Linked DNA regions of Verrucomicrobium spinosum DSM 4136 = JCM 18804. The protein of the gene in region 2 binds, or shares a complex with, the protein of the main gene of each other region. Links are inferred from orthologs where the notes say so. Each region holds a gene or a part of one and is shown on either strand. Other genes may lie near its edges. The genes, in order: carB and carA.

Region 1 (9,760 bases), 5.4 Mb from region 2 along the record:
CCCGGGCCAGGCTCAGCTGAGCCTCGGCATGGTCTGGCTCCAAAGCCAGCAACCGGCCCAGGATTTCCTGAGCCTCTTCCAGATGGAGCTCATCCAGGCAAGCATGACCGTACAACAGCAGGAGAGCCGTGTTGTCCGGCGCTTGCGTGAGTGCTTCGCGAAGGGTTTGGAGTCGAGACATGGCAGGAAGCCCGTGTGCGGCTGGACTAGCAACTAAAGTGCCGCTACGAGCGCATTTCCAGAAAATTCTTCAAGAGTCGTTTCCCATCCTGGGTGAGGATGCTTTCAGGATGGAATTGCACCCCGTGAATGGGCAGTTCCTTGTGGCGCACCCCCATGATTTCCGTGTCGTCATCAGACGCCACCGCCGTCACTTCCAGACAATCCGGAAGGCTCTGACGCTCAATGATCAAGGAATGGTAGCGGGTGGCTTCAAAGTCCTCCGGCATCCCTAAAAATACGGACTGGTTGGTGTGGTGGATGCGGGAGGTCTTCCCATGCATCAAACGGGGGGCGCGAATCACGTTCCCACCGAAAACGTCACCGATGCACTGGTGGCCCAAGCATACCCCCAAAAGGGGGGTCCGGCTGCCAAAGCGGCGGATCACCTCATTGCTGATCCCGGCCTCCTTGGGCGTGCAGGGCCCGGGCGAAATGCAGATGTGATCGGGGTTCAGCCCCTCGATCTCCTCCAGCGTGACCTTGTCATTGCGACGGATCTCCATGGTCGCCCCCATCTCGCCAAAGTACTGGACCAAGTTGTAGGTGAAGGAGTCGTAGTTGTCGATAATCAGCAGCATGGATGGAGCCTCTAGAGAAGCAATGTAATGCACGTAACGCCGCTGGCAAACGGCTTGGACGCTTCCCTGCACCTCTGGAGCCTTTCCTGAAAAATACAAACCCAGTTCGAGCTTGCGCCAAATCCTAAAGCAATCCATATTATCAACAACTTCAGGAGAGCCCTCATGCCCCCTGCTCGATCTTCCCCAAGCCCGATGGTCTTGCCCCAGACTTCACGTCTGATTGCGGTGACCGGTCGGCTCCGGAATGATCATTTTCATCTGACCACTGATCACCTCTTGCTGGAGGTGGACCGGGCCACTCTCAACCTGCAACGGGCCTTTGCGGAAGGGAATGTGGAGGTGCATCTCCACCATGCGCCCTTGGGCTTGGAATACGTCTTTTTCTCCCGCCGTGCCACCTACCATCCCAACGACAGCCAACTGCACCTGAGCGAGTGGCATGGCACCCGGCAAAATGGTCGCTACGCACCCTTCCCCGAGCCCCGGCGAGAACTGGTGCTCCCGGTGGACGGCACCTTCTTCATGGAGGAGGAACTCCCTCAGGACCTGAGGGAAACAGGCCCTGACGCCCTCTGTGACGAGGTGCTGGCAACTTTTTAGTTTCTATCGTCCAATGTCGCATGGAAAAATAGCCCCAGATTGCGAATTCATGAATTGCCACGGCATGAAAAACGCTTTACGATTGGCCTCCGTGGCCGGGTTGCCTCCAACCCGATACTGAACATCACGGGATCCTGTGATTTGTTCGTCCTTTGGCGGGCATCGCAACGCAAACGAACCTCCTTCCAACTTTTCTACCACCTTCCCCGCCGCACATGCCCGACTTACTTTCCAAAGGAGGCCCGCTCGTCTGGTTGCTGCTTTGCTGCTTCGGACTCGCCCTGGCCATCTTTGCTGAGCGTCTTGCATACTTTCACCGGGCATCGCTGAATGTAGGGGAGTTTCTCGCGGGTCTGGCCAGCCTCATCCGTCGCAAGAATTTCTCTGAAGCCCTCCAGGAGTGCGTGGCCACGCGGGTGCCCGTGGGTCGCGTGCTTCACGCGGCCCTGCTACGCCACCATGTCCCCCGCGAGCAGCTCAAGGAGATCGTCCAGGAAGCCGGTCAGCTGGAAGTGCCCCGTCTGGAACGCTACCTGAGCGTCCTTCACGGCATCGCCCACGCCGCTCCTTTGATCGGTCTGCTCGGCACCATCGCCGGCCTCATGGATACCTTCACGCAGCTCAACAACGTGAACGGCTACGCCACCCCGGCCGACGTGGCTCGCGGGGTTTACCAGAGCCTCATCACCTCCGCCCTCGGCCTGGTGGTGGCCATCCCCAGCTTCCTCTTCTATTCCTTCCTCGCCGCCAAGGCCCGTCACCTGATGCACGACCTCGAGCGCGCCGGCATCGAGGTGGTGAACATCCTCGATGACCACCGTGAATCTGCCCAGAGTGTAGATTCGGGTGCCCAGATCGTGGAGTTCCGCCAGAGCGACTCCGGCATGCGCAAGATTGGCAAGAACGCCTGAGGCTCCTCCGGTCGTCCACCGCAAGCCAGTCCGCCTGTCCTGCCATGAAGCTTGAGAGCCATCTGCCCAAACAGACCTTTTGGCTCTACTTGGGGCCAGTGCTGAATGTGCTGCTCATCCTGCTCATCTTCTTCCTGCTGGGCTCCTCGTTTGTGATTCAGAGCGGCGTGAGTGTGAAGCTCCCCGAGAGCGGCTTCCCTCTGCGCGACTTTCACCATCCGCTCGTCGCCACCGTCACGGCCAACTCGGACCAGTTCCTCTACCTGGAAGGCCGCCCTGTCACTCTCCTGGAGATGCGCAAAGGTCTGGAAGAAAAGAAGAAGGAGACCCGCCAGCTCATCATCCATGCCGACGAGATGGCCCCCTTCGGCAGGGTACAGGAAGTGGCCAACTCCGCACTGAGTCTCGGCTATGAAGTCGCCTATGCGACGCAGCCAGCCCGGTAATAGCATCGCTCCTTCACGCTGACTTTACAAAACGAGTGATCTCGTGATGGTCGGGCTCATGCCTGTCAAACCGTCATCACAGATCAGCCTCCGGGATACCCTCTCCCATTTGGACCACATCGCCGCAGCCAAGCTGCTGGGTGCCGGCGGGCGGGAACTGCTGATCAAGGGCGGCTCCGCCACCATCGATGTCGCCGAGCAGGTGCATTTCACCGAGGACCACTTCCAGGTGGTGTTTCCTCATCCCGAAAAGGAACCCTTGGTGGTGACGCTCAGCCTCCATCCCGGGGCCAAGCGTCGGCTGCAAATCGCCTGCAGCCACGAAGGCGAAGAAGCCGACTTTTACAAGGCCGCCATCTTTGCCCTCATCCTGGAGGAAAAGACACTGCTGGGCCTTGCCGCCGCACCGCCAGACCTGGACATCCCCTGGGAGCTACTGCCCGCCCACCAGCTGGAGGCCAGAGCCCTGGCCGAAAGGACGAAGCGAGCGGCCGAGGAAAAGATGCGGATCAAAACGGCCGACAAAACTCAACCCTGGACGGACTACACGGTCACCAATCCGGTCTCTGGCAAATCCTACCGGGTGGGCCTGCGCGGCCTGGGTCGTGGGCAGAGCTACTGCGCCTGCCCTGACTTCCGGAGGAACCGGCTCGGCACCTGCAAGCATGTCATCGCCGTCCACACCTGGGTGGGCAAGAAGTTCGACAGCCGCACTCTCAAGCGAGCCTGGAAGCCCAAAAGCATCAATATCCATGCGCTCTACGATGGAGATCTGCGCCTGGCCGTGGAGCACCCCTCGAACCTGGCCCCTCCGGTCGCCGAGCTCCTTGCACCCTGGGAAAACTGGCATGCTAAAAGCCCCCAGGACATGCTCGCCCTCTTTGAGCTGATCCGGCAGCTCATTCAACTGGATCAGAATCCGGTCATCTACCCCGATGCGGAAGAGATCCTCTCCCGAGCTCTGCATGAACACCGGATGGACGGCCTCGTGAAAGAGATCCGCAAAGCCCCCGCGAAACACCCGCTGCGCACGTCCCTGCTCAAGACGGAGCTTCTGCCCTACCAGCTGGATGGCATCGCCTTCGCTGCAGGAAAAGGGCGCGCCGTGCTCGCTGATGAGATGGGTCTTGGCAAGACCATTCAGGGTGTCGGGGTTGCAGAGTTCCTGGCGCGGCATGCAGATGTCCGCCGTGTGCTGGTGGTGTGCCCCGCCTCGCTCAAGTCCCAGTGGAAGCTGGAGATTGAAAGGTTCTGCGGCCGGAGCGTGCAGATCGTCTCGGGCAAGACCTCGGAGCGCAATGCCCTCTACTCTGGCGACGCGTTTTTCACCCTCTGCAATTATGAGCAGGTGCTCCGGGACTACCTTGATATAGAGCGGACCTCGTGGGACCTCATCATCCTGGATGAGGCCCAGCGCATCAAGAACTGGGAGGCGAAGACGAGCCGCATCATCAAGGGCCTGCGCTCCCCCTTCGCCCTGGTCCTGACCGGCACCCCGCTGGAAAACCGGCTCGATGACCTTTTCTCCGTGGTGGAGTTTGTTGATGACCGGAGGCTCGGACCCGCCTATCGCTTCTTCCACAGTCACCGGGTGGCCACAGAGACCGGCCGAGTCTCCGGCTACAAGAACCTGGATGCGCTGCGTCAACAACTGGAACCCGTGCTGCTCCGCCGCACCCGGGCCAGCATCGCCCTGGACCTGCCTCCGCGGACGACCGAAATCGTCCGCATCCCCGCCACGGAGGAACAGCAGCAGCTGCACAATAGCCACATGGTGACGGTGAATGCCATCACTTCGAAGAAGTTCCTCAGTGAGATGGATCTGCTGAGGCTTCAAAAGGCGCTGCTGATGGCGAGAATGAGCGCCAACAGCACCTACCTCGTGGACAAGCAGTCGCCCGGCTTCTCCAGCAAGCTCGACCGCCTGGCCGAGCTGCTGGAGGCCCTGAGCGCCGAACCCGAGCGGAAGATCATCCTCTTCACGGAATGGACCACGATGCTTAATCTCATCGAACCCATTCTGGAGAGGCTCAAGATGGACTTTGTGAGGCTGGACGGCCAGGTGGCCCAGAAGAAGCGGCAGGCGCTGGTGTCGGAGTTCCAGGGGAATCCCAAGTGCCGGGTGTTCCTCACCACCAACGCCGGCTCCACCGGACTCAACCTCCAGGCCGCCGATACGGTGATCAACGTGGATCTGCCGTGGAATCCGGCCTTGCTGGAGCAACGCATCGCCCGGGCCCATCGCATGGGCCAGAAGCGCAAGGTCCAGGTGCACCTGCTGGTGACGGAAGGCACCATTGAGGAGAACCTTCTGGCCACACTGGGGGCCAAGCACGAACTGGCGTCCGCCGTTTTGGATCCTGACTCCACCCTTCAAGAAGTGGCTCTAACCTCCGGCATTGAGGAACTCAAAAGACGTCTGGAGGTGTTGCTGGGTGCCAAGGTCGAGGCGGATCTGGATGTGTCTTCCCAGAATCAGGCCGAAGTCGCGGCAGGAATCAGCGCAGGAGCTCCGCCTCCCGATGCCGAACGCAAGGCCCGCGTCGCGGAGGCAACGGGCACCCTGGTGGCCAGCGCCTTCAGCCTCCTGGGTGAACTTCTGCCCTCCGGGAACGTGGCTCCCCCTGCAGAATCGGTGAATGCCCTTCAGGCAGCCCTGCTGGAGAATGTGGTGCTGGGTGAGGATGGCCAACCCACGCTGACGCTGAAACTGCCCAACCAGGAAAGCGTCAACGCCATGGCCTCGGCATTGGCGAAGTTGATGAGCCTTGGGAGCGGTGTGGGGTCGTGATGGAGGGTAACGATGGGCTTCGCTTTGACTGCATGGTGACTCGCGCTTGGTCACGGTCAGAAAACGGTGTCGAGCCACCGTACTCCAAGACGCTTCGCGTTGTTGGAGTAGTGGGAGTGAGAGCTTGATGCGGATGGTTGGATGCCTCAATGAGAACAACTTGGGCTGACATCCTCGAAGCTCGCGACAGCGTCTTGGAGATCGTCTGAGTTGGTCTGCAAGCAGTTTTGCATGACTTTTTCATATGCAAGAGCAAGTCATGTCACGGCGGCTTTGGCACCCAGTTGGTAGCGTCGCCTTTCACCCACGCACACTGCCTCGTCGTACACGGTTTGATCGTGCCAGCTCCACACAGGACTCCCCCAAGCGGCGGTTCCCGCGCGCACTCCAAAGATGCTTCGCATCCAGGTGTTGGAAGCACCGGGACAAGATTACTACATCGAACCCGCCTCCGAACCCGGAGGGTTCGCCATCGCGTCGCCCCCCCCCCCGATGCCCCCACCCCACCCACAAAAAAGCCGCCCAGGTTTCCCGGGGCGGCAGTTGCAACTCGATCGACTCACCAGATCAAGCCTTGTGATAATCCTGAAGGGCGCGCACCTCAATGTCAGCGGCCTGGAGGGACTTGATCGCTCTCAGGCTTGCATCCGCAGCACGCAGGGTGGTCATGATGGGGATGCGGTTGGCCACGGCGGCGGTGCGGATCTTGATTTCATCGGCACGCGGGCTCTTGCCAGAGGGCGTGTTGATGATGAACTGGATCTGCTTGTTCTTGATGAGGTCCAGCACATTCGGGCGCTGGCCGCTGGCCAGTTTCGGAAGCACCTTCACGGGAATGCCCTCGGCCTCCAGAAGCTGGGCGGTGCCAGGGGTCGCGTAGAGGACGAACCCGAGATCCGAGTAGCCCTTGGAAACGGCAGCCACGCTGGCCTTGTCAGCCTCCTTCACGCTCACGAAGATGTTGCCCCCCTTTGGCAGGGCACCACCGGCGGCCATCTGGCTCTTGGCGAAGGCCATGCCGAGGTCGGGGTCGATGCCCATCACCTCGCCGGTGGATTTCATCTCAGGCCCTAGCGTGATGTCCACGCCGGGGAACTTGCTGAAGGGGAAAACCGCTTCTTTGACGCTGTAGTGGGGAGGAGTCACCTCGGTGGTGAAGCCTAGATCCTTGAGCTTCTCACCCATCATGATCTTGGCCGCGTACTTGGCGAGCGGCACGCCGATCGCCTTGCTGACAAATGGCACCGTGCGGCTGGCACGAGGATTGACTTCGATGACATACAGATCATCGCCTTTCACGGCGAGCTGCATGTTCATCAGACCACGCACGTCCAGAGCGCGGGCCAGCTTCTTGGCGGCATCCGTGATGCGGACCTGCATCTCCTTGGTCAGGCTGAAGGGTGGGATCACACAGGCGCTGTCGCCGCTGTGAATACCCGCTTCCTCAATGTGCTCCATGATGGCACCCACTACCGTAGTCTCGCCATCGCTGATGCAGTCCACGTCCACTTCGGTGGCGTCTTCCAGGAAGCGGTCCACGAGCACCGGGCGCTCCGGGCTGGCCTCCACGGCGTTTTGCATGTAGTGAATGAGTTCCGCGTCGCTGTACACGATCTGCATGGCGCGACCACCCAGCACGAAGGAGGGGCGGACAAGGCTCGGATAACCAATGCGGGCGGTGATGGCGAGGGCCTCCTCGGTGGAGACCGCCGTGCCACTGGGGGCCTGGTTCAAGCCCAGCTCATCCAGCAAGGCAGCGAAGAGTTTGCGGTCCTCAGCGAGCTCGATGCTCTTGGGGCTGGTGCCAATGATCGGCACACCCGCAGCGGCAAGCCCGGCAGCGAGATTCAGCGGCGTCTGACCACCAAACTGCACAATCACCCCCCAAGGCTTCTCCTGCTCGCAGATGTTCAGCACATCTTCCAGAGTCAGCGGCTCAAAGTAGAGCTTGTCACTGGTGTCATAGTCCGTGGATACCGTCTCAGGGTTGGAGTTGACCATGATGGCCTCAAAACCCAGTTCACGGGCAGCAAAGGCGGCATGCACACAACAGTAGTCGAACTCAATGCCCTGGCCGATGCGGTTGGGACCACCCCCTAGAATGAGGACCTTCTTCTTGTCAGAGTCGCGACGTTCATTCTCCACCCCATAGGTGGAGTAGTAGTAGGGCGTGTAGGCCTCGAACTCGGCGGCGCAGGTATCCACCAGACGGTAGGTGGGGATCACGCCGTACTTGATGCGGCCGGCACGGATCTGCTGCTCAGTGATGCCATACTGGGTGGCGAGCTGCTTGTCTGAGAAGCCCTGCTTTTTAAGCTTGAGCATCGAGGCACGCAGAACCGAGGCTTTGCGCTCCTCAGTGAGCTCCGCTGCGGGAATCTGGCTGAAGAGATGCTCGGACGTGTTCACCGAGATCTGCTGGGTCGCGTGCACAATCTCCTGAATCTGCCGGAGGAACCAGCGGTCGATCTGGGTGAGTGAGAACACTTTCTCTACATCCCAGCCCCGATCGAAGGCCTGGGCGAGGAAGAAGATGCGCTCCGCATTCGGCACGGTGAGCTTCGTGGTGAGCGTCTCGTCATCCACTTCCCTGTCTGCGCCGTCACCGAGCAGACCGAAGCGCTTGATCTCCAGAGAACGCAGCGCCTTCTGGAGGCTTTCCTTGAAGGTGCGGCCGATGGCCATCGCCTCACCCACGGACTTCATCTGGGTGGTCAGCGTGGTGTCCGCCCCGGGGAATTTCTCAAAAGTGAACCGGGGCACCTTGGTCACCACGTAGTCGATGGTGGGCTCGAAGCTGGCGGGAGTCTCGCGGGTGATATCGTTCTTCAGCTCATCCAGCGTGTAGCCGACAGCGAGCTTCGCGGCGATCTTGGCGATCGGGAACCCTGTGGCCTTGGAGGCCAGCGCGGAGCTGCGGCTCACGCGGGGGTTCATCTCGATCACGATCATGCGGCCCGAGGTGGGATGCACGGCAAACTGGATGTTGGACCCACCCGTCTCCACCCCGATCTCGCGAATACAGGCGAAGCTGGCATCCCGCATGATCTGGTACTCGCGGTCTGTGAGCGTCTGGATGGGAGCCACGGTGATCGAGTCACCCGTGTGCACACCCATGGGGTCCAGGTTCTCAATGGAGCAGATGACCACGCAGTTGTCCGCGCGGTCCCGCATCACTTCCATTTCAAATTCCTTCCAACCCAGGAGCGATTCCTCGATCAGCACCTCGTTCACCGGAGACATGTCGATGCCGCGGGCCACAATGGTCTCGAACTCTTCGCGGTTGTACGCGATGCCGCCGCCGCTGCCGCCCAGCGTGAAGGCAGGGCGGATGATGAGAGGGTAGGTGCCAATCTCTTCGGCAATGATAGTGGCCTCCTCCATCTTGTGGGCCACGCCCGACTGGGGCAGGTCCAGTCCGATCTTGAGCATGGCATTCTTGAAGAGCAGCCGGTCTTCGCCCTTCTCAATGGCATCCGCCTTCGCCCCGATCATGCGCACGTTGTACTTCTCCAGCACACCGCTTTTGAAAAGGGACATGGCCGTGTTCAGAGCCGTCTGCCCACCCAGGGTGGGCAGCAGCGCGTCCGGACGTTCTTTGGCGATGATCTTCTCCACCACCTCTGGGGTGATCGGCTCTACGTAGGTACGGGCCGCGAACTCCGGGTCGGTCATGATCGTGGCCGGGTTGGAGTTCACGAGCACCACCTCGTAGCCCTCCTCCCTCAGGGCCTTGCAGGCCTGGACGCCGGAATAGTCAAACTCACAACCCTGACCAATGACGATAGGGCCGGAGCCGATCAGGAGAATCTTGTGGATACTAGTGTCTTTGGGCATGGGAGGGAGGACGGGACGCGGGCAAAAATGGTGATTTACATGGCACGCCCGAGGGGTGGTGTAAAGGGGAGAGACGAGGCAAGAGTCCACAAGCTCTCCCACCCTGACTCCAAAGGCCGCACCAGAACGGGCGGAAGAGGCTCAGTCACCCGGGCGGTGACGATAAAATCACATGAGCCGACAGTGATGCAGCAGTGACCGGGACCGCACCTCGCTTTTTCACAGATTCCCGCCAGCGGGCTGGACAAAATCCCCCGCCCTCCCCTAGACTCAAAATTAACTGCTGCCCCTATGACTGAACTTCTTGTGTATGCCCCAGGTCTCCGTGATGAGGAAAAAGTCCTCCAACTGGGCCACCAGATGGACATGCTG
Region 2 (11,331 bases):
AAGTCTCCATGGCCTCGAACGCCACGCTCTGGCCGAGCTTGAGCTGGGCGTCCCAGACCTGGCTGGCGGCGAAGGGCTTCTCAATGACCTTGATCTCCGCACCGGGTTTGCAACCGCCCACAGCCGAACCAAACAGGTGGTCCAGATGCAGCGCCTTGATGGCATTATGGGTGCGGATGCCGTGGACGGAAGCCATCTCACAGAAGCGGGCGGCGTCTTCCGCCTCGGCGGCGGTGTAGCCGCGGTGGGTGTAGGCTTTGCGCACCAGATCGTTGTGCGCCGCGGTGGGAAGAATGCGATACGTTGGCATTTCGGTAGATCAGTAATTCGGTGACTCAGTAATCCAATACTCCAATACTCCAGGACTCCAATACTCCAGGACTCCAGGACTCCAGGACTCCAGGACTCCAGGACTCCAGGACTCCAGGACTCCAGGACTCCAGGACTCCAGGACTCCGGGACTCCATCCGCCCTAGAACTTGTTGGCCTGGATGACGTCCTTCTCGCCCTTGAGGTAGTTCACGAGGTTGAGGGTGGCGCGCATGGCCTGGCGGGGCACGCTCTCGTAGGTGCGGGAGCCGATGTGCGGGGTGATGAGGGCCTTGGGGTGCTTGAGCAGCGGGTGGTCGGCCGGCGGGGGCTCTTCGTCGAGCACGTCCGTGGCGTAGCCGCCCACGGTGCCGGCGTCCAGCGCGGCGATCATGTCGGGCATGTTCACCAGCTCGGCGCGGGAGGTGTTCACCACCAGCAGGTCCTTGCGGCAGAGTTTGATGCGTTCGGCATTGACCAGATGGCGGGTGGATTCGCTGAGGTTGGCGTGCAGGCTCAGCACGTCGATCTCCGGCAGCATGGTCTCGATCTTCTCATGGCGGGTCACGCCGTTTTCGGTGGCAAACGCCTCGGGCCAGTAGGGGTCCAGAGCGTGCACCTTCATGCCAAAGGCGATGGCGCGTTTGGCCACTTCCTGACCGATTCGGCCCAGACCGACGATGCCGATGGATTTGTTCCAGATCTCATGACCGGTGACGCGCTTCCACTGGCCGTTGCGGACGGCATTGGCGGAGTCCACAAGGTTGCGCACCTGGGCCAGCAGCAGGCAGAAGGTGTGCTCGGCCACGGTGGTGTGGTTCACGCCCGGGGTGAAGAGCACCGGCAGCTTGGCGGCAGTGCAGGCGGTGACGTCGATCTTGTCCAGGCCGATGCCGTATTTGCTGATGACCTTGAGGCGGGGCAGGGATTTCTCCAAGACAGCCTGGGTGATTTCGTCGTCGCCGCAGAGGAAGGCGTCGAACTCGCCAGCGAGTTCCAGCATGCGGCTCTCTGGGAGGGGCCCGCGCTCACGATGGATCTCGAAGCCCTGGGATTCAAGGAGGGCGTGGTGGTCGCCAGGAGTGTCCTGGTACGAGGTGGTGGTGAGGAGGACTCGGGTCATGGGCTGGGCAAAATGGGCGGAGAGGGGGACATAGCAGAAGCTCCGCGAGAGTCCAGCAAGATGGCAGTGAGGGGATCAGTCGATGGACAAGGACGGGGAAACGGGTAAGTTTATTGCCCCCTTTCACCTTCCCGGAATCCTGAAGTTCTAACCAATTTATATGGAAAAGCAGCTCGACAATGGCCCCCAGCCGCTGGACGCCATCCTCACGGAACTGACGATCAGCAATCACGACCTCGTGGCCGCCTGCTCAGAGCCGCTGACTCACAAGGCGGTGCAGCGGGCCCGCAAAGGCCGTCGCCTCACGCCCAAAATGAAAGTCCGCATCACAGAAGCCCTCAACGGCCTCCTGCGCGACCGCACCCTGGACCGCCAGTTTGCGCTGAAGCAGCTCTTTACGTATTGAGCCGGTTTTTTTGCCGCGCGGTCCTCATGTCGTCCGGCGCCGCAGTCGTATGGCGAACCGAGCCGCCTAAAGGCCAATGCCATCGGGGAAAACGCATCGTCTTGCTGTTTGCCTTGGCGCGCCTCGGAGCCGCGATGGTGCAACCGCCACGACTGTAACTGGTGAGCCCCTTTCAGAAGGGCCGAAGGTCCGGGTTCATACCAGCCTGGGGCAGCGCCCCAGGTTAGGGGTTGAAAGAAAATCGGAGGGCTGAAGGCCCGGCCTCATCAATCCTGCCCACGACGAGCATCCCTGAATGACGTCGGGCCTACAGCCCTCAACATCTAAAACGAGCGCCTACCTTGGGTGTTGCCCAAGGCTGCAATGATGCCGGACCTTCGGCCCTCAATACTTTCACAAAAGGGAGATGCTCGACCTCTCCACTTTTCCCTGATGGCATTGGTCCCGCATGCGGGACGGTACTCCAACCCCGCTGCGGAACGGAGGAGGTAGTCCGGCTGTCCCCAGCCGGGGTCGGAGCGGAGGAGAGGGTGCTCTGTGGCACCGCGCTTCAGAAGCGAAGCTCAGCACCAAAAATGAAGTTCACACCTGGCTCATTCACCCCCGAGCCGTGGATCCGGTAGTCCTCGTCGAAGACATTTTCCACGGCGGCAGTGAGGGTAAAGGAGTCGGAGACACGCCATCCGCTGCGGACGGTCGCCACGGTGTAACCCGGAGTGCCGCCAGGAGGGATGCGTTGGGTGTCGCGCCGGTCAGAGGCGCTCAAACGGTCTTGGCGGTCGGCAATGAGTACGTTGCCTTCCACCCAATAGCGCCGGGAGGGGCTGTCCCAGCGCAGGCCGGCCAGACCCGTGATGGGCAGGAGACGGCTCAGAGGTTCTTCCACGCGGCGGGTGGTGGAGTCCGGGTAGCCCTCCACCTGACCGTCCTGCCAGGCAATGCTGCCATACAGGTGCCAGTCATCTGCGAACTGCCAGTTGAACTCAAACTCGATGCCCTGCACATAGCCGTCGCCAGCGTTAAGCTTGGTCACTTCGTCGAGTCCATCGATGACTCGTCCGGTGGGGGCCCGCACGATCATGTCGCTGATGTCCGTGTAAAAGTAAGTGAGGCTGGTGCTCAGACGCTCTGAGCTCCAGCGGATGCCCGCCTCAGCGGTCAGGTATTTTTCCGGGTCGAGCCCCTGAGAGGGAGTCTCCAGCTCATTGGACCGCGCGGTGTCGAGCCGGGAGAGGTCGGACAGGTTGGGCGCGCGGAAGCTCTGGGAGACACCGGTAAAGATCTTGAACCGCTTCGCCTCGTCCACGCTGTAGAGCAGGCGGGCGCTGCCGGAGAAGTCATGCCAGTCATCATCGAAGGAGATTTCGTCTCCGCTGATCGGGTCCTGGGCCTTGCCGACATCGGCCGCCGCGTAGGTGTAGCGGCCTCCCAGAGTGAGATCGAGGCGGTCACTGAGGGCCACGAGATCCTGGAAATAAACTCCGGCCAGATGGTACTCGGAGTCATCGGCCACGGGGCCCTGGATGGCGCTGCGATTGAAGCTGCCGTCCGCCTTGTAACGGTCGGAGAAGGAGTCAACGTTGTCGAAGTAGTAGTTGGCCCCGTAAGTGAGCGTGCCGATGGAGGTAAGGGTCTCGAACTGAAGGTCAATCCCCCAGGTGGAGACATCGAACCCGTCCACCCGGCTGGTGTGGTCTGCCGCCTTCCGGTGGTTGTCCTCGCTCTGCCAGTGGTGGGACAGCGTCAACTGCCAGCGGTCTGCGAAGCCGGTGTCAGGCGTGCCTTCCAGCCGGATGTAGCTCAGGTACCGGTCCTGGTCGAAGTAGTGTTCCAGTTCATTGCCCACCGTGCTGCCGGCATAGGGCACTGCGTAGATGGTGCGGTGCGTGCGCCAGACATCGTCCTGGATGAACTGGTTGTGCGCCACCGTCAGCTTGAGGTCGTCTGCCAGGAACACCTCCAGCTTGGCATCGATGCCCAGTTCATCATAGCCGGTGTGGGAGAGATCCCCCAGTTCAGCGGCATGCAGATCCCCGTACGTGCGACCGGTGACGCCGATGTAGAACCCGTACTTGTTGTACTCGCTGATGCTGCCTTCCAACCGGCCCATCCAACTGTCTTCGGCGGTGGCATAGCGGGTGGAGGCGGCACCCGTGATGTAGGGGCCAGTGGGGACAGGGGGCGCAACAGGGGCGACCTCCTTGGGCGACTTGCCGGAGCGTGTGGTGGTGACCGTTGGCGGCTCCATGTAGATGGGGCCCTTCGTCAAGGCATTGACAATACCGCCGATGGCGTCACTGCCGTAAAGAAATGATCCCTGTCCTTTGACCACCTCGATGGAACTCAAGCTGAGGGGATCGATCGTGCTGAAGTACTGGTTGGGACCGTCGCGAAAGACAGAGTTGTTCAGGCGGATGCCGTCGATGAGCCCCAGTGTCCGGAAACCGGTGAAACCGCGGATAAAGGGTGACCCTTGGCCATGCCCTGTTTGTTGGATGAACACCCCGGGCACCTCCTTCAGAGCTTCAGGGAAGCTTTGGGGTTGCATCTCGAGGATGCGGCGGGCGTCCACATCGCTTACGCTGTAAGGGACGTTTTTTGCCGGGGATTTTCCCCGTGTCGCCGTGACGATGACTTCGTCCGTTTCTGTCAGCGGCAGCTCTGCACCGGCAGCGGAAAGGCAAAAGCCAGTCGCCGTGGCGAAGAGCATTCTTTGGAGGGAGTGTGCGAGGGATTGCATGCGGGTTGCCCCCATTGGCACATTACATGCCAGCGCTTGCACAAATCCTCCAATCCCTAGTGGGACAAGGGTTTGGCAGCTTCGGGCAGGTGTGGCAACCAGGGGCAAAAGGGATAAAATTTACTCATGCGTGAAGCGGTGTGGACGATATTCAGCCATGGAAAATTCTCATGGTGTTGCGCCTTTGCAACTGCCCGGTTCTGTACCAGTTTTGCCGCTTCAATAACGATTCCATGCCTGCTCAACGTCTTCCCTGGCGCATTGTCCTCCCGTTCGCCGGGTTGGTGCTGGCGGGGTCGCTGGCGCTTTTGGTATGGATGGTGGTGATGGTGGGGCGTGAGGATCGGGCCCGGTTCGAGTCGCTGGCGCGCACGAATGCCGGCTTCATGGGGGAGGCTGGATTTCCTCCCACGGAGCGGATGGCGCGTCAGTTGGGGGAGGTGCTGGACATGGCGGTGGCCTTCCGCCGGCAGGGTAAGTTGATTCCTGAATCCCTGCCTGGTGTGCCGGTCGGTGAACTTCAGAGCTTTCCCGCAGACGGCTTTTGTCATGCGGTGGCGGCTTGGGAGGTGGTCGGCGTCGGTCTTCCGTCTGGTGGGGATCTTTTGTTGATCCGGCCGCTGAGGCCCGTGTGGCGGGGAGTCTCGCAGCCGCTGACCTTTGCGGTGCTGGGTGCCTTCTGGCTGCTGGCTCTGGGAGTGGGGTGGTTGGTGTCCCAGGGGTTGGTCCTGCCGCTGCGGAATCTCGCCTCGCGTCTGCCTGAGATTGAGAAGCCGGGCGAACTGGTGCTTCCAGAGGCGGAAAGGAACGATGAAATAGGCGATGTGGCGCGGGCCTTTGTGCGCACCCGGGATGCCTTGCATGAGGAGCGTGCCAAACGGGAGCAGGCGGAGAAGCTGGCGGTCCTGGGGCGGATGACCGCAGCGCTGGCCCATGAGATCCAGAACCCTGTCTCCGCCATCAAGATGCACGCTGAGCTGGCGGCCCTGGATGGGAATGCCCCGATCGCAGAAGTGATTGCCAGCGAGGCGGCCCGCATCGAGGGGCTCGTCAACCAGTGGATGTTCCTCAGCCGTCCGGAGCCACCGGCGCTTCAGATGGTGGATCTGAAGCCCCTGTTGGAGGCCGTGGTGGTCACGCATGGTCCGCAGATGCGCCATGCTGGTGTGCAGGTTCAGTTGGAGGTGCCGGGTGGCATCCAGATCATGGCGGACCGCAGGCGTCTGGTGCAGGTGTTCAGCAATCTGCTCATCAATGCCACCCAGGCAATGCCTCTGGGGGGGCTGACCCTGGTGACAGCCATCCAGGAGCAGGGGATGGTGAAAATCTCCTTTGCGGATGAGGGGAAGGGGTTCTCTCCTGAAGCCCTGGCAAGGTTCGCGGAATTTTTCTATTCTGAGCGTGAGGGGGGCATGGGTATCGGTCTCACCGTGGCCAACGAGATCGTCAAAGCCCATGGTGGCACGCTTTCCGTCGTCAATCTTGCGCGCGGCGCGGTGGTCACGGTGGAGCTTTCTCCGGCTCCTTCAGTGTCCGCCTCGCCCCTTCCCCAGTCTCTCCACTAGATCATCCATTCAACGACTCGTCCCATGTCTCGCATACTCATTATAGAAGATGAAGCCGCACTGGCTTCCGCCATCGGGCAGTTGACTCGCCGCATGGGATTTGAGCCATTGCTGGCTGCCTCCGCCGCGCAGGGGTTGGAGCAGTTGCGACGCCGTCGTCCCGACCTGGTGGTGCTGGACATCGGGCTGCCGGATCGCAGCGGTCTGGAGGTGTTGCAGGAGATCCGGAGCATCGATGCGGATCTGCCCGTGCTCATCATCACCGCCCACGGGCATCTGCAGAATGCCGTGGAGGCGAAAAAGCGGGGTGCCTCAGGTTATTTGGTAAAACCCCTGGACCTTCGCGAGCTGGAAAAGTCTCTGCAGGTGCTCCTTCAGTCCCAGGGGGATGGAGCCGTGGCGGCCGCGGTCCCGGACGCCTCCTCAGATTCCGCGTTGCTGATTGGCAGTGCTCCGGCCATGCAGCCGGCCTTTGCCGCCATCGCGCATGCGACCACCTCAGACGCCCCGGTGCTCATCACCGGTCCCACCGGCATCGGCAAGTCGCTGGCGGCCCGCGTCATCCATCTGCACAGCCGCCGCCATGCCGGGCCCTTTGTCACGCTCTCGTGTGCCAGCCTTCCGGAGAATCTGCTGGAGAGCGAGGTCTTCGGTCATGAGAAGGGCGCCTTCACCGGAGCGCTCGCCACCAAGGCGGGCCACATTGAGCGCGCTGCGGGCGGGACCTTGTTTCTGGATGAGATCGGTGAGCTCTCTCCCGCGCTGCAGGTAAAGCTGCTCCGTTTTGTGGAGGAAAAGGTCTTCTCCCGCGTGGGGGGGCGGGAGGACCTGAAGGTGGACCTGCGCATCATCGCCGCCACCAACCAGGACCTGGCGCAGGCGGCGGCCGAGAAAAGGTTTCGTGAAGACCTCTTGTACCGCCTGCGGGTGTTGGAGGTGCACTTGCCCCCGTTGCGGGAGCGTCTGAGTGACATTCCCGGTCTCTGCTCCTACCTCCTCGCCTCCGTCGCCGGTGACCGGAAGCTGGCGGTATCTGAAGAGGCACTCAGCGTCCTCCTTCGTCACGACTGGCCGGGCAACGTCAGGGAACTGCGGAATGTCATTGAGCATGCCGCCGCCGTGTGCACCGGCCCTCTCATCCTGCCCACCCATCTCCCCAGGGATGTGGTGAGCTCCCCTGCGGGGGAGACCTCCGGCTTCATCAGCGGGCTGGATGCCGCGCTCCACGAGTGGATTGAGGCCAGGCTTCGTGAAGGGATGAAGTACGACGCCCTGCATGAGGAGCTGGAATCGCGACTTTTGGCAGCGCTCTTGCCCCGGTTTGAGAATAAACCGACGGTTTTGGCCCGAGAAATGGACATGAACCGCGCCACGCTCCGCAAAAAACTGCGCGACCCAAGCAGTATGGAGGAAAACTAACGAAAAAGTTAATCAAGAAACAAAGAAGAGGCGGCTGCGGGTCGTTTCAGATGCGTAGTCGTACCGATGTCTCGTGGGATCTCTTCACCCTGATGGTGAAAAGGTCGCTCAAGACCTCGTTTTGTGGTCCGATTGCCGGACATTCCGTCAAAAAACTAAACATAACCTGCATCAGATATCATGAAGAAAGCACTCGCATTCCTTGCCGCAGCATTCCTCGCCATCCCAGCCGTATTCGCTGGTGAGTATCCCGATATCAGCATCGAGGACCTGAAGAAGGCCATCTCTGAGAAGAAGGTGACAGTCATCGACGTGAACGGCAGCAAGTCCTATGAAAAGGGCCACATCCCCGGGGCGATCGACTACACCGCCAACAAGGAGGCCCTTGCCTCCAAGCTTCCTGCTGACAAAGGCTCCCTTGTCGTGGCCTATTGTGGTGGCCCTACCTGCAGCGCCTACGCCAAGGCTGCTACGGCTGCCAAGGAGCTCGGCTACACCAACGTGAAGCACCTCTCCGCTGGCATCTCCGGCTGGCTCCAGGCGGGTGAGAAGACTGAGAAGTAAATTCTCTTGAATTGGAATGCAGTCTGGCTTGGATTTTTCCCGGTCAGGCTGCATTTTTTGTTTCCCGGTCTGACTTTTCTCTCGTTTCGTTATCTGTCATGAAGCGCCTTCTCTCCGTACTTCTCGCTGTCGCCGCCCTGCCTCTCTTTGGTGCGGATCCCGCCGCCAAAGGAACCGAGTACACCGCCACCGTGTCCGGCATGGTCTGCGCTTCCTGCAAAGCCCATGTCACCGAGGCGCTCAAAAAGCTCCCCGGCGTGACCGCAGTGGAAGTGACCAAGGGAGCAGAAGCCAACACCCAGAAGGTCACCTTTGCCGCTCAGGCCGACAATCTGACCAAGCAAGATGCCGTGAATGCCCTGGGGGAAAGCGCCAGCCGTTACCAGGTGCTAAGCCTCGAAAAGACTGCCAAATAAGTTTTTTGGAATATTTCCGACCCTTTGGGAGTCGTAGCTTCAGTGACCCGCGAGGGTCGCCCGTTCAACCACCCTGCCCTCCATGAAAACACTCATCAAATCGTTCGCCCTCGTTCTTCTCGCTTCTGCAGCCCTGGTTCACGCGGGTGACTTCCCCAAGGGGAGCCCCAAGTTTGAAACCAGCCTCCGGTCCGCCCTGAATGACGCCAAAAAGAACGGCAAGCCCATTGTGGCGGTGTACTCCGCCGTCTGGTGCGGCCCGTGCCAGGCCATGAAGAACAACGTTTATCCCAGTGATGCGGTGAAGCCGCTCCATGACAAGTTTAACTGGGCCTACCTGGATGCGGATGACCAGCGCAACGAAAAGGACATGAAGAAGTTTGGCGTGAGTGGCATTCCCCACATTGAATTTCTCAATGCCGCCGGGGAATCTGTGGGCAAGCAGGTGGGGGGCAACTCGCCAGAAGCCTTCGCCAGCAAGCTCAACGAAGTGCTCACCAAGGCTGGCACAGCCCCCGCAACGGCGGCCGCTGACAGCGCCAAAAAATAACCGGCCACCAGCCCCTTCCATCTCTCAAAACCGTGACTTCGCCAGAGCGATGTCACGGTTTTTTCACATAGGGGGAGTGGTGGGGCGGTGCCTGCCGGGAATCCCATCTTGCATCACCTGGAAAATGCGGGTAAGTCGCCCCATCGCACAATAGATGAAAGCCATTCTTGCACTGGAAGACGGACGTTACTTTGAAGGGGAAGCTTTTGGAGCCCCGGTCACACGCACCGGGGAAATCTGCTTTAACACCTCAATGACCGGATATCAGGAGGTGCTGACAGACCCGTCCTACCGCGGTCAGATGGTGGCCATGACCTACCCGCTGATCGGCAACTACGGCGTCAACCCGCTGGACACAGAGAGCGATCAGCCTCATGTGCGAGGCTTCATCATCGAAGAGCTCTGCGAAATCCCCAGCAACTGGCGCAGCCAGCAGTCCCTGGACGACTACTTGAAACACTGGGCGATTCCCGGCATCCAGGGCATCGATACCCGGGCGCTGACCAAGCACCTGCGCACGCGGGGTGCCATGCGTGCCGTCATCACGAGCGAAGTTTCCTCCGTCGCGGAGGCCGTGGCTCTGGCCCAGGCCAGCCCTTCCATGGAAGGCAGTGACTATGTCAAAGAAGTCTCCACCGTGAATCCCTATCACTGGGATGCAGACAACTCCGACAGCTGCCGCTGGGACATTCCGAATCCCAGCCAAGGCACGCTTGGTGGAGAGACGGGAGTTTTCCATCCTCTGGGTGAGACCCGGCATCGCGTGGTCGCCTATGATTTCGGCATCAAGCGCAACATCCTGCGCCGTCTCCGGCAGGAAGGATTTGAAGTTCAGGTCGTTCCCTCCACCGCCAAGGCGGAAGACGTGCTTGCGCTCAAGCCAGACGGCGTCTTTCTGAGCAACGGCCCCGGGGATCCGGCGGCCCTGGACTACATTCATGGGGAGATTCGCAAGCTCATCCCGCACCAGCCCATCTTCGCCATCTGCCTGGGGCATCAGATCCTGGGTCACGCGTTCGGCGGCAAGACCTTTAAGCTCAAGTTTGGGCACCGCGGCGGCAACCAGCCCGTCAAAGACCTGCGCAGCGGTAAAGTGTCTATCACCAGCCAGAACCACGGCTTCGCGGTGGATGGGGAGTCTCTGCCCTCGAATGTGGAGGTGACCCACCTCAACCTCAACGACCAGACGGTCGAAGGTCTGCGGCACAAGGAATGGCCCGTGTTCAGCGTCCAGTACCATCCTGAGGCAGCTCCCGGGCCGAACGACGCGAGCTACTTCTTCCGTGAGTTTGCCACCCTGATCGACCAGACCAAGGGCAAATAAAGCCCGGTGGGAAGTGCACCCGGAGGGGAAAAGAGCCGGCCCGGCTCTTCTGCTTTCAAACGTGAGCGTCAGGCGGACTTCGCTTGAGAGGGGGGGCGTGGCAGCCGATGGGGCGGGACGCGACCGGGCACTGCTGACGTTCGCAGCTTGGATTCACGGTATTGGTCTTGCCTCGGCATTCGCGCCCTGCTAAAAAACTCGCGATATGCCGAAAATTCAATTCACCACGCCTGATGGCGGCACCCTGGAGCTGGACCTGACGACTGAACGCGTCCGCGTGGGTCGTGCTGAGGACAACGACTTTGTCATCCCGGACGGTTCCGTCTCCAGCTACCATGGTGAGATCATCAACAAGGGTGAGAGCGTCGAACTGCGCGACCTCGGCTCCACGAACGGCACGCATTTTGATGGAGCCCGCGTCGAGCAGGCTGAAGTAGGCCCTGGGCAGAGCTTTCGTCTGGGCAGTGTCACCGGCTATGTGGAAGGGGAGGCGGTGGCGGAAGCCCCGGCTGGCTACGATGAATCTGCGGCCCCTGCCTATGAGGAGGAAGCGATGCCGCAAACCGCAGCTGCCCCATCCCGCTCCTGGTCCCAATCTTCTGCGGCCTCCGCCGCTCCTTTGGTCACGGGTCTGGGCTCCACCCCCTGCCCGACAGGTCAACGCCGTGGATTTGGCCCCAAGGCCAAGCCGAAGAACGGCGGCGGCGGCTTGATGGCCCTCGCTTTTGTGGGGCTCGCCGCCTGTGGCGCGGCTGTTTTTATGATTCTTAAGATGGGCGCTTGATTTTTTCGCGTCCCGGTCAAGGGAATCAGGCTGGCCAATTGGGGTTCAGACGTGCGCTCTACGGGGTGGACGGGCTGAGCCTTCTTTTTGCCGCTTCCCGTCAGTTCTTACTTTCATCTCATGAGCAATAC

The links.
Region 1: the proteins of carA (region 2) and carB are in contact, whole or in part, in a solved structure (PDB 1KEE), measured with the Escherichia coli proteins. The link is inferred for Verrucomicrobium spinosum DSM 4136 = JCM 18804 from one-to-one orthologs.

The regions. Positions count from the first base shown.
Region 1 is NZ_ABIZ01000001.1:7,223,527-7,233,286, forward strand. Bases 5,919-9,710 are described here. They hold carB (carbamoyl-phosphate synthase large subunit), read right to left. Parts: upstream 9,389-9,710; coding sequence 6,119-9,388; downstream 5,919-6,118. Other genes in these bases: VSP_RS29300 (hypothetical protein), read left to right, coding at 9,680-9,710. Outside these bases: VSP_RS37945 (ATP-binding protein), read right to left, coding at 1-181; VSP_RS29270 (anthranilate synthase component II), read right to left, coding at 225-800; VSP_RS29275 (hypothetical protein), read left to right, coding at 996-1,403; VSP_RS29280 (MotA/TolQ/ExbB proton channel family protein), read left to right, coding at 1,619-2,314; VSP_RS29285 (ExbD/TolR family protein), read left to right, coding at 2,359-2,760; VSP_RS29290 (DEAD/DEAH box helicase), read left to right, coding at 2,819-5,551; more of VSP_RS29300, read left to right, coding at 9,711-9,760. UniProt on the Escherichia coli protein: Large subunit of the glutamine-dependent carbamoyl phosphate synthetase (CPSase).
Region 2 is NZ_ABIZ01000001.1:1,775,653-1,786,983, forward strand. What follows is about bases 8,409-11,331. They hold carA (glutamine-hydrolyzing carbamoyl-phosphate synthase small subunit), read left to right. Parts: upstream 8,409-9,246; coding sequence 9,247-10,416; downstream 10,417-11,331. Other genes in these bases: VSP_RS06890 (heavy-metal-associated domain-containing protein), read left to right, coding at 8,409-8,542; VSP_RS06895 (thioredoxin family protein), read left to right, coding at 8,625-9,092; VSP_RS34240 (FHA domain-containing protein), read left to right, coding at 10,622-11,200; VSP_RS06910 (adenylosuccinate synthase), read left to right, coding at 11,321-11,331. Also shown: VSP_RS06855 (Ldh family oxidoreductase), read right to left, coding at 1-310; VSP_RS06860 (phosphoglycerate dehydrogenase), read right to left, coding at 473-1,432; VSP_RS34235 (hypothetical protein), read left to right, coding at 1,593-1,838; VSP_RS06870 (TonB-dependent receptor plug domain-containing protein), read right to left, coding at 2,389-4,548; VSP_RS06875 (sensor histidine kinase), read left to right, coding at 4,812-6,143; VSP_RS06880 (sigma-54-dependent transcriptional regulator), read left to right, coding at 6,168-7,562; VSP_RS06885 (rhodanese-like domain-containing protein), read left to right, coding at 7,743-8,126; more of VSP_RS06890, read left to right, coding at 8,225-8,408. UniProt on the Escherichia coli protein: Small subunit of the glutamine-dependent carbamoyl phosphate synthetase (CPSase).